Aquabacterium sp. OR-4: one gene and its partner. The main gene of each other region encodes a partner of the protein of the gene in region 2 in a complex. Links are inferred from orthologs where the notes say so. Each region holds a gene or a part of one and is shown on either strand. Other genes may lie near its edges.

The links. Proteins that work in one complex are often made in the same cells at the same time.
Region 1: the proteins of xseA (region 2) and xseB are in contact, whole or in part, in a cryo-EM structure (PDB 8TXR), measured with the Escherichia coli proteins. The link is inferred for Aquabacterium sp. OR-4 from one-to-one orthologs.

Annotation. Positions count from the first base shown.
Region 1 is NZ_JAOCQD020000001.1:2,620,133-2,625,706, forward strand. What follows is about bases 2,093-4,792. They hold xseB (exodeoxyribonuclease VII small subunit), read right to left. Parts: upstream 3,710-4,792; coding sequence 3,476-3,709; downstream 2,093-3,475. Other genes in these bases: dxs (1-deoxy-D-xylulose-5-phosphate synthase), read right to left, coding at 2,093-2,486; N4G63_RS11245 (polyprenyl synthetase family protein), read right to left, coding at 2,512-3,417; N4G63_RS11255 (aromatic ring-hydroxylating oxygenase subunit alpha), read left to right, coding at 3,924-4,792. Also shown: N4G63_RS11235 (SUMF1/EgtB/PvdO family nonheme iron enzyme), read right to left, coding at 1-500; more of dxs, read right to left, coding at 558-2,092; more of N4G63_RS11255, read left to right, coding at 4,793-5,087; N4G63_RS11260 (MarR family winged helix-turn-helix transcriptional regulator), read right to left, coding at 5,244-5,574. UniProt on the Escherichia coli protein: Bidirectionally degrades single-stranded DNA into large acid-insoluble oligonucleotides, which are then degraded further into small acid-soluble oligonucleotides.
Region 2 is NZ_JAOCQD020000001.1:2,062,130-2,067,836, reverse strand. What follows is about bases 1,231-4,063. They hold xseA (exodeoxyribonuclease VII large subunit), read left to right. Parts: upstream 1,231-1,846; coding sequence 1,847-3,280; downstream 3,281-4,063. Other genes in these bases: N4G63_RS09000 (superoxide dismutase), read left to right, coding at 3,389-3,967; N4G63_RS09010 (MotA/TolQ/ExbB proton channel family protein), read right to left, coding at 1,231-1,443. Outside these bases: lpxK (tetraacyldisaccharide 4'-kinase), read right to left, coding at 1-321; N4G63_RS09015 (ExbD/TolR family protein), read right to left, coding at 336-773; more of N4G63_RS09010, read right to left, coding at 802-1,230; N4G63_RS08995 (response regulator), read left to right, coding at 4,106-4,816; N4G63_RS08990 (sensor histidine kinase), read left to right, coding at 4,943-5,707. UniProt on the Escherichia coli protein: Bidirectionally degrades single-stranded DNA into large acid-insoluble oligonucleotides, which are then degraded further into small acid-soluble oligonucleotides.

The DNA.
Region 1 (5,574 bases), 560 kb from region 2 along the record:
CCCACCGCGTCTTCGTGCAACAAGGCCATGCGAAACACGTGCAGGGCGGCATCGTCCACGGGCCCGGGGCCGAGCTTGTCCAGCAGCTCGAGCGTGGCCTCCAGCGTGCTGCCCAGGTAGCGGCGCAGCGCCTCGGCGCCGGGCAGCGCGTCCTGCCAGCGCTCGGCGCGGGTCAGCGACTGGGGATCGAACCAGGCATCGGCACAGGGCTCGGTCGAAGCCAGGCGCAGGCCCGCCGGATCGGCCGCCGCACCGCGGCCGCGCTGCACGTGGCGGGCGATCCAGTATTCCTGGTACCAGGCGGCATGGCCCACCCACCACAGCGGCGGGTCGAAGTCGTCGAAGGGCACCCGAAAGCTCAGGTCCTCGAAGGCCGCCAGCCAGCCCAGCGTGCGGCTGCGGGCGTCCATCAGCGCCAGCGACAGCAGGTCGGCGCCGGCCTGGCGCATGGCCTGGGCGTCGTGCACCGCCGGGTTGATCAGCGAGGTGCCGGTGGACATGGTGGGCGCCGGGCCTTCGCTGCGGGGGTGCTGACGATGGCCCGGTGCACCGGCCGGTCAGTCGTTGACCGCCGGCCGCGCCACCAGCGACAAGGCCGGCCCGAAGCGCTTGCGCACCGCCGCCTCGATGCCCGCGGCATCCAGCCCGCACAGCGCCAGCAGCCGCGCCGGATCGCCATGCTCGATGAACTCGTCGGGCAGGCCCAGGTGCAGCAGCGGCACGCTGATGCCGGCGGCGGCCAGCGCCTCGCCCACGGCACTGCCGGCACCACCGGCGATGCAGCCTTCCTCGATCGTCACCAGCGCGTCGTGGCTTCGTGCCAGGCTGCACAGCAGCTCGGTGTCGAGCGGCTTGGCAAAGCGCATGTTGGCCACGCTGGCATCCAGCGCCTCGGCCGCGGCCAGCGCCGGGTGCAGCAGCGTGCCGAAGGCCAGGATGGCGATGCGCCGTGCCGCCACGCCACCCGCCCCCTGCGGCAGGCTGCTGTTGCGGCGCATTTCGCCCCGGCCCCAGGGCAGTTCGGCCAGGCCGGGCTCGATGGCGCGACCGATGCCGGCGCCGCGCGGATAGCGCACCGCGGTCGGGTGATCGCGCCGGTAGGCGGTGGTCAGCGCTTTGCGGCATTCGTCCTCGTCGGACGGGGTGAGCACGGCCATGTTCGGCACACAGCGCAGGAAGGCGATGTCGTAGGCGCCGGCATGCGTGGCGCCGTCGGCGCCCACCAGGCCGGCGCGGTCGAGCGCCAACATCACCGGCAGGTTCTGCAGCGCCACATCGTGGATCAGCTGGTCGTAGCCGCGCTGCAGAAAGGTGGAGTAGATCGCCAGCACCGGCTTGAAGCCCTCGCAGGCCAGGCCGCCGGCAAAGGTGACGGCATGCTGCTCGGCAATGCCCACGTCGTGGTAGCGCTTGGGAAAGCGCTGCTCGAACTCGACCATGCCCGAGCCCTCACGCATGGCGGGCGTGATGCCCACCAGGCGGGGGTCGGCCGCGGCCATGTCGCACAGCCACTGGCCGAACACCTGGGTGAAGGTGGTCTTGGGCGGCGCGCTGGGCTTGGTCAGGCCCACGCTGGGGTCGAACTTGCCCGGGCCGTGGTAGTTGATCGGGTCGGCTTCGGCCAGCTTGTAGCCGTAGCCCTTCTTGGTGACCACGTGCAGGAACTGCGGGCCGCGCTTGTCGCGCAGGTTCTCCAACGTGGGAATCAGCGCGTCGAGGTCATGGCCGTCGATCGGGCCCACATAGGTGAAGCCCAGCTCCTCGAAGATGGTGCCGGGCACCACCATGCCCTTGGTGTGCTCCTCGAAGCGGCGCGCAAACTCGTACAGCGGCGTGTTCTTGAGCACGCTCTTGGCGCCCTCGCGCGCGGCGCTGTAGAAATTGCCGCTCATCAGGCGTGCCAGGTGCTTGTTCAGCGCACCCACCGGCGGGCTGATCGACATGTCGTTGTCGTTGAGCACCACCAGCATGTCGGCCGGGCCCACGCCATGCGGCGATCCGCCGTGGTTCATGGCCTCGAAGGCCATGCCGCCGGTCAGCGCGCCATCGCCGATCACCGCCACCACATGGCGGCGCTCGCCCTTCAGCTTGGCGGCGTGGGCCATGCCCAGCGCGGCCGAGATGCTGGTGCTGGAATGGCCGGTGCCGAAGGTGTCGTAGTCGCTCTCGGCGCGGCGCGGAAAGCCGCTGATGCCGCCCATCTGCTTGAGCGTGGCCATGGCCTCGCGCCGGCCGGTGAGGATCTTGTGCGGATAGGTCTGGTGGCCCACGTCCCACACCAGGCGGTCGTGCGGCGTGTCGAACACATAGTGCAGCGCGATGGTGAGCTCCACCGTGCCGAGGTTGGACGACAGATGGCCGCCGGTCTTGGCCACGCTTTCGAGCAGATAGGCCCGCAGCTCCTGCGCCAGCGTGCGCAGCTGCGGCCGCGACAGGCGGCGCAGCTCGGCCGGGGTGGAAATGGTGTGCAGCAGCGAATAAGGCATGGGCGTGAACTCCAGAAGCCGCGGCTCAGCAGTCGCGGTCGACGACCATGTCGGCCAGCTGGCGCAGATCGCCGATCTCGGTGAGGCCGCTGCGCGACAGCGCATCCACGGCAGCCGCATGCAGTGCATGCGCCTGGCGGCGGGCCTCGTCGAGGCCCAGCACGGTGACATAGGTCGGCTTGTTGGCGTCGAGGTCCTTGCCGGCGGTCTTGCCCAGGGTCTCGGAAGCCTGGGTCACGTCGAGGATGTCGTCGACCACCTGGAAGGCCAGGCCCAGCGCCGCCCCGAAATCGGACAACGCCGCCCAGGCCGTGGCGTCGCAGGGGCCGGTGGCGGCCCCCATCAGCACGCTGGCCTGCAGCAGCGCGCCGGTCTTGCGGCGGTGCATGTTGCGCAGCGCCGCCTCGTCGAGTGGCTTGCCGGTGGCCGCCAGGTCGATGGCCTGGCCACCGGCCATGCCGGCGTGGCCCGCGGAACGCGCCAGCAGCGCCACCAGGCGGGCCTGCAGCGCCGGCGGCAGGCCGGGCTCGGCATCGGGCGTCAGCACCTCGAAGGCCAGGGCCTGCATGGCATCTCCGGCCAGCATGGCCGTGGCCTCGCCGAACTGCACATGCACGGTGGGCTTGCCGCGGCGCAGCACGTCGTTGTCCATGCAGGGCATGTCGTCGTGCACCAGCGAGTAGGCGTGGATCAGCTCCACCGCCACGGCGGCACGCATGGCGGCAGCGCAATGGCCTTGCACCGCCTCGGCGGCGGCGCAGACCAGCAGCGGGCGCAGGCGCTTGCCGCCGTCGAGCACGCCGTAGCGCATGGCCGCGCCCAGGCCCGCCGGCGCGTCGGCAGGCACCCAGGCGCCGAGCGCCTGCTCCACCTGCACCAGCTGCTCGCGCACCCAGGCCTCGAAGCGCTCGCCAGACAGCACGGCGCTCACTGCACCACCCTCTGCGCCGTGCGCTGCGGGATTCGCGCTGGGGAACGGCCCGGCGGGCTCATGCACCGGTCCACTCGGTCAGCTGGCCGTCTTCCAGCACCTTGACCTGCGACTCCACCGCCTGCAGGCGCTCGCGGCACAGGGCCAGCAGCGCGCTGCCGCGCTGGTAGTGGCCCAGCAGGCCGTCCAGCGGCAGCTGCCCGCCTTCCATGGCCTGCACCAGGCGCTCGAGTTCGGCCAGCGCGTCTTCGTAACGGTCGGGCAGGTCAGGCGCGGATGCGGTGGCGGTCATGGGGGCGGCAGGTCTGGGCAATCCGCGATTTTAGTCGCGCCGCCGAGGGGCCCCGTCCAGCGGCCGGACAGGCCAATCCACCCGGCGGGCTACAATGCGGCCTCGACGGTCACCCGCGTTTCGCGAGGTGGCCGTTTTCATCATCGACAGTCCCATCCCGCGGGGCCACCGGGTGGGGGGTTTTTGACATCCTTTTTGGGAGATCCTGGGGATCATGTCGGACCTGAGCGCCAGTCTCGAAGCTCTTGCGCGCAACCAGCACCGTGTCGACGACCGGTCCGCGCGCTCGCAACTCTCCGTCACCACCTATTTCTCGGACGATCTGTTTCGTCGCGAGATGGAGCTGATCTACCAGCACGGCCCGCGCTACCTGGGGCATGAGCTGGCGGTGCCCGAGGTGGGTGATTTCTACGCCCTGCCGCAAGAAGGCGAAGGCCGTGCGCTGGTGCGCACGCCGCAGGGCGTGGAGCTGATCTCGAACGTCTGCCGGCACCGCCAGGCGGTGATGCTGCGCGGGCGGGGCAACACCCGGACCAATGGCGGCGGCGGCAACATCGTGTGCCCGCTGCACCGCTGGACCTACGATCTGCAGGGCCAGCTGCTGGGCGCACCGCTGTTCGACCACGACCCCTGCCTGAACCTCAACCGCTACCGCACGCGCAGCTGGAACGGCATGGTGTTCGAGGACAACGGCCGCGACATCGGCGCCGAGCTGGGCCAGGTGGGCCCGCGCGCCGACCTCGACTTCTCGGGCTATGTGCTCGACAAGGTGCACATCCACGAGTGCGACTACAACTGGAAGACCTTCATCGAGGTCTACCTCGAGGACTACCACGTCGGGCCCTTTCACCCGGGGCTGGGCCGCTTCGTCACCTGCGACGACCTGCGCTGGGAGTTCAGCCCGCACCACTCGGTGCAGACCGTGGGCATCAACGACTCGCTGCGCCAGGCCGGCTCGCCGGCCTACAAGCGCTGGCACGAGGCGGTGCTGGCGCTGGGCAACGGCGCGCCGCCCAAGCAGGGCGCGATCTGGCTGACCTACTACCCGAACATCATGGTCGAGTGGTATCCGCATGTGCTGGTGGTCTCGACGCTGTACCCCAAGGGGCCGCAGAAGACGCTGAACATGGTGGAGTTCTACTACCCCGAGGAGATCGCCGCCTTCGAGCGCGAGTTCATCGAGGCCGAGCAGAACGCCTACATGGAAACCTGCGTCGAGGACGACGAGATAGCGCTGCGCATGGACGCTGGCCGCCGTGCGCTGATGGAACGCGGCGACGATGAAGCCGGCCCGTACCAGAGCCCGATGGAAGACGGCATGCGCCACTTCCACGAGTGGTACCGGCGCGTGATGGGCATCGGCCGCGCCCCCTGGTGACCGGAGCCCCCGGCTTGCCGGGTACGGCAAGCCACCCCCGTGGCCCCGTGAGGGGCCGCTTCGCAGCCCTGGGGTAGCGCGGCCGCTTCGGAGCGGCCGGGCGCTGCCCGCGCTTCCCTTCGACGAGGTCGTTCCCTTCGATGGGGATCGCTACGTTCAGCGAGCTGCTACCTTTCGCAGGAGCTCGATCAGCATCAGCCGCTCGGCACGGGTGAGCCGGCTGTCGAGTTCGCGCTCCATCGGCACGGCAGCGGTGGCGCCGGCCTCGGCCACGCGCTGACCTTCCGGCGTGAGCACCACGTTGTGGCTGCGGCGGTCGGCCTCGCTGCGCTCGCGGCGGATCAGCTCGCGCTGCTGCAGGCGGTCGAGCAGCAGCGTCAGGTTGGGCGCCGACAGCGCCAGTGCCTGGCCCAGGCGCTTGGGCGGCAGCGGCCCGTTGGCCAGCAGCAGCAGCAGCAGCGAGTACTCCACCTTGCGCAGGTTCAGC
Region 2 (5,707 bases):
GGCGGCCGGGCTGTCGCGCTGCACCTCGCGCAGGGCGGTGTCGCGGCGGCCGTAGCCGCGCGACACCACGCCCGGCGTGAAGCCCAGCGCGCGCAGCCTGGGCAGCAGGGCCAGCACGGTGGGGGTCTTGCCGGCGCCGCCGGTGATCAGGTTGCCCACCACCAGCACCGGCACCGGGGCGTGGCGGGCCTGGCGCCGGCCGTGCCAGCGGTGCAGGGCGGCCAGCGCGCCGTACAGGACCGACAGCGGCTGCAGCAGGCGCGCGGCCAGCGTGGGTTGCGGCTGCACCCACAGGCGCATCAGCGCCGCGGCCAGGCGCATGGGCCGGCCTCGGCTCAGCGGGCGCCGCCGTCGGCGGGCAGCTGGGTGGCGAAGGTCAGGCGTGGCAGGCCGGCCCGGCGCGCGGCGTCGAGCACGCCGATCACGCTCTGGTGCGCGGCCAGCGCGTCGGCCGAGACGATGACGATGGCCTGCGCGCCATCGGCGCCGGCGGCACTGCGCAGTGCGGCGGCCAGGGTCTCGATGTTGCGGCCATCCACCGGCTGGCGGTTGATGGTGTAGCGGCCATCGGCGCTGACGCTCACCAGCACCTCGCCCGGGCGGTCCTTCAGCTGCTCGGCGGCGGCCACCGGCAGGTTGATCTGCAGCTCGGAGTAGCGGCTGTAGGTGGTGGTGAGCATCAGGAAGATGATCACCACCAGCAGCACGTCGATGAACGGGATCAGGTTGATCTCCGGCTCTTCGGGGCCCGAGCGTCCGCGGCGGAAGTTCATGCCTGCTGCCTTGCTGTGCCGGCCGGGCTCATTTGCCGGCCGGCGCCTGGCGCACGGCAAAACGCATCAGCTGCGGCACCATGCGCTCGGCGGCGAGCTCGAGGCCCAGCAAGTGGCGGTCGATCAGGCCGCGGAAGTAGCGGTAGAACATCAGCGCCGGGATGGCGATGATCAGGCCGAAGGCGGTGTTGTACAGCGCGATGGAGATGCCCTGCGCCAGCGTGGCCGGGTTGCCCACGCCGCTGGCCGGCTGCGAGCCGAAGATCTCGATCATGCCCACCACCGTGCCCAGCAGGCCCAGCAACGGCGCGGCCGCGGCAATGGTGCCCAGCGTGTTGAGGTAGCGCTCGAGCTGGTGGGCGGCGGCGCGGCCGGCAGTCTCGAAGGCCTGGCGCAGCGCGGCCTCGCTGATGCGCGGCTCGGCAATCACCGCCCGCAGGCCCGACGCCAGCACCATGCCCAGCAGCGAGTTTTCGGCCAGCTTGCCCACCACGTCCATCGACGGCAGGCTGGTGCGGCTGACGGCCATCACCTCGTCCAGCAGGGTGGGCGGCATGATGCGGCGGGCGCGCAGGCTCACCATCCGCTCGATGACCAGGGCCAGGCCCACGATCGAACACAGGATCAGGGGCCAGATCGGCCAACCGGCGGCTTGGATGATCGACAGCAAGAAGAGGCCTTTGCAGTGGTGACGGGGGCAGGTGGGCAAACGCGGCGCCGGGCCGGGCCAGCGCCTGCAGGCACCTGCGCAGCAAAGCCAGTGGCGGCAGACACCTGCGCGGCGAATTATGGCTTGGCCGGCAGCGGGGGGCCTGGTCAGCCGTTGTCGGGTGTTGCCGATCGGGCTGCGACAATCCACCGCTTCTGTGGACAAGTTTGTGGGCAACCGGTTGGGCGGGCCGCCAAGCCCTTGAAACCACGTGCTTCGGCTTAGATTGCTGTTTTTTTGTGCAGGTAAAAATGCTGGTGAATCAATCACTTGCACGAAAGAGTCATTTTCGTGACGGTGCGGTGGCGGCTGCGGCGCGCTGCGCACCGGGGGCCGCGGGCTGTGGAATTCATGCGCGCGGCTCATGGTTTGCCGCAGCCCGGGAGCGCTGCTGATGGCCGCGCTGGGCGGCGGCGGCCCCCGTGCCTGGAGCGTTGGCGCGCTGCTGCTGGCGGTGTCGGATGCGCTGCAGGCCCGTCTGGGTGCCGTGGCGGTGCGTGGCGAGCTGTCGGGCTTTACCCGCGCGGCCAGCGGCCATTGCTACTTCACGCTCAAGGACAGCGAGGGCAACGCGGCCGCGCTGCGCTGTGCGATGTTTCGCCGGGCCGCCGGCCTGCTGGATTTTTCGCCAGCCGACGGCCAGCAGGTCGAGTTGCGCGGCCGCATCACGGTGTACGAGCCGCGCGGCGAGCTGCAGTGCGTGGTCGAGTCGCTGCAGCGCCTGGGCGCCGGCTCGCTGTACGAGCTGTTCCTGAAGCTCAAAGGCCGGCTCGAGGCGGCCGGGCTGTTTGATGCCGCGCGCAAGCGGCCCTTGCCGCCCTATCCGCGCACGCTGGGTGTGGTCACCTCGCTGGGGGCGGCGGCGCTGCACGACGTGCTCACCGCCATCGCCCGCCGCGCGCCGCAGCTGCGGGTGATCGTCTACCCCAGCCTGGTGCAAGGGCCCGAGGCCCCGGCGCAGCTGGCCCGCGCCATCGCGCTGGCCGGCCAGCGCGCCGAGGTCGATGCGCTGATCGTGTGCCGCGGCGGCGGCTCGCTGGAAGACCTGTGGGCCTTCAACGACGAGGCCGTGGTGCGCGCCATCGCCGCCAGCCCGCTGCCGGTGGTGTGCGGCGTGGGCCACGAGACCGACACCACGCTGGCCGAGCTGGCGGCCGATCTGCGTGCGCCCACGCCCACCGCGGCGGCCGAGCTGGCCACGCCGGTGCGTGCCGACGAACTGCAGCGCCTGCAGGCCTTGCAGCAGCGCCTGCAGCGCGCCGCGCACCGCCGGCTCGACACCCAGGCCCAGCGCCTGGACCGGCTGGCGCTGCAGATGGGCCGGCCGGCGCGCCTGCTGGCGCGGCAGGGTGCGCGGCTCGATGCCCTGGCGCAGCGGCGTGGCGCCGCCCTGGCGCTGGGGCTCGAGCGTGCCCGGCGCACGCTGGCGCAGCTGTCGCCCCGCCTGGCCCAGGCCACACAGGCCCAGCAGCACCGCCACGGTGAGCAGCTGGCACGGCTGGCGCTGCGCCTGGCAGCGGTCGATCCGCACCAGGTGCTGTCGCGCGGCTACGCCTGGCTGACCGACGGCGCCGGCCGGCCGGTGACCCTGGCCGCCGGCCTGACGCCCGGTGTGCAGCTGGCTGCGCAATGGGCCGATGGCCGTGCCGAGGTGGCCGTGCTGGGCGTGACGCTGGGGCCGGCCGATGCCGGCGCGGCGGCGGCTGGGCCGGCGGCTGGACCGGCTGTGGGCCCGGCCGCCTCGCCCGACGACGGCAGCAGCGGCCGCGCCGCGCGCCCCGGCCGGCGCAAGCGCTAAACCGAGGGCGCGAGCAGGTTTGGTGGGCGCTGCCTACAATCGTGCGCAGCATCCGCTCCCGTTCAACCCCGGCGCATCCCGCGCCGTACAGACGCAAGGACTCCTGCCATGAACTTCACCCTCCCGGCCCTGCCGTACGCCCCCGACGCCCTGGCGCCGCACATGTCGGCCGAGACCTTTGAATACCACCACGGCAAGCACCACCAGGCCTACGTCACCAACCTGAACAACCTGGTGGGCGGCACCGAGTTCGCCGGCCTGTCGATCGAGGAAGTGGTCAAGAAGAGCAGCGGCCCGATCTTCAACAACGCCGCCCAGGTGTGGAACCACACCTTCTTCTGGAACTGTCTGAAGCCGGCCGGCGGCGGCGAGCCCTCGGGCGCCCTGGCAGCGGCCATCAATGCCAAGTGGGGCAGCTACACCGCCTTCAAGGAAGCCTTCACCAAGAGCGCGGTGGGCAACTTCGGCTCGGGCTGGACCTGGCTGGTGAAGAAGCCCGACGGCTCGGTGGACATCGTCAACACCAGCAATGCCGCCACGCCGCTGACCGGCGCCGACAAGCCGCTGCTGACCATCGACGTGTGGGAGCACGCCTACTACGTGGACTACCGCAACGCGCGCCCGAAGTTCGTCGAGACCTTCCTCAACAGCCTGGTGAACTGGTCGTTCGCCGAAGCGAATTTCTGATCCCGCCCCGAAGCGGCCGCGCTGCGGCCGCTGGGTGAAGGCCCGCGGTCGGCGGGCACCGTGACTTGAATGCAAGGGCCGCCCGGCCATGCCGGTGCGGCCCTTGCTGCTTGCGGGCGGCGCTACCATCGCGGCACTATGAGGATCTTGCTGGTCGAAGACGATGCGGCGCTCAGCCTGGGCATCAGCCGGGCCTTCGAGCGTGAGGGCTGGCGCGTGGACATGCTCAGCGATGGCCAGCAGGCGCTGGCCGCGGGCCTGGAGGCACCCTACGACGCCGCGGTGCTCGACCTCGGCCTGCCGCGGCGCGATGGCATGGAGGTGCTGCGCCACTGGCGCGCGCGCGGTGCCAGTCTGCCGGTGCTGCTGCTGACCGCCCGCGATGAACTGGGCGACCGCGTGCAGGGCCTGGACGCCGGCGCCGACGACTACCTGACCAAGCCCTTCGACCTGCCCGAGCTGGTGGCGCGCCTGCGCGCCCTCAAGCGCCGCGCCGACGGGCGCCTGCACGAGAGCCTGGTGGTCGGCCCCTTGCGGCTGGACCTGGCCCACCGCGAGCTCACCTGCCGCGGCGAGCGCGTGCACCTGAGCCCGCGCGAACTGGCGCTGACCCAGCTGCTGATGCAGCGCGCCGGCCGCGTGGTGCCCAAGGACAGCATCGTGCAGGCCTTGTCAAGCTGGGAGTCGGACTTCAGCGAGAACTCGGTCGAGGTGTATGTGCACCGCCTGCGCAAGCGCTTCGGCGAGCTGGGCGTGGTGATCAAGACCGTGCGCGGCTTCGGCTACGTGATGGAGCTGGCCGAAGCCGACGACGGCGACGCGGCCAGTGCCGCCGCGCCACCGGGCTGAGATGGCGCCGCCATGTCGCTGCGCTGCGGCCCCCGCGGCTTCGCACGAGGCCGCCGCGCGCCCCTGCGGCGCTCAGCCCCTCGGGGCGGCCCGGCGGGGCTGAGGGGCTGAGGGGCTGAAATTCCGGTGACTGGGCACACTGCCAATCCGCGCCGCCACGGCCCCAGCCTGCGCCGGCAGCTGCTGCAGCCGCTGGTCTGGGTGTGGGGCCTGGGCCTGGCGGTGGCCGTGGTGGGCGCGCTGTGGCTGGCGCGCACCGCCACCAACCGCGCGTTCGACCGCGGCCTGCAGGACGAGGTGAGCGCGCTGGCCTCGCGCGTGGTGTGGAGCGAGCGCGGCCCGCTGCTCGACCTGACCCGCCAGGCCATGGAGCTGATCACCTGGGACCAGGCCGACCGCAATGCCTTTGCGCTGGTTGACCTGGACGGCAACGCCCTGGCCGGCAGCGCCGAGGTGCCGGTGCCGCATGCGCCGATGCGGCGCGAGGCGCGTGGCCAGCCCCTGCTGTTTGACGACGAGATGCAGGGCCACGCGGTGCGCGGCGCGGTGTTCTCGATCATGTCGCCGATGCTCGACCGCATGGTCACGGTGATCGTCGTCGAGACCACGCAGCGCCGGGCCGAGACCGTGCGCGAGCTGCAGATCAGCATGCTGCTGCCGGCCGCGGCGATGGGCTCGCTCACCTTCGGTCTGCTGGGCTGGGGCATCCGCCGCGGCCTGCAGCCGCTGCGCGATGTGGCCGCCGAGGTCAGCGCCCGCGGTCCGCAGGACTGGCAGCCGCTGTCGCTGATGCGCGTGCCGGCCGAGGCGGTGCCGCTGATCGAGCGCATCAACCGCCTGCTGGACGATGTGCAGCAGTCGGTGGCGGTGCAGCGGCGCTTCATTGCCGAC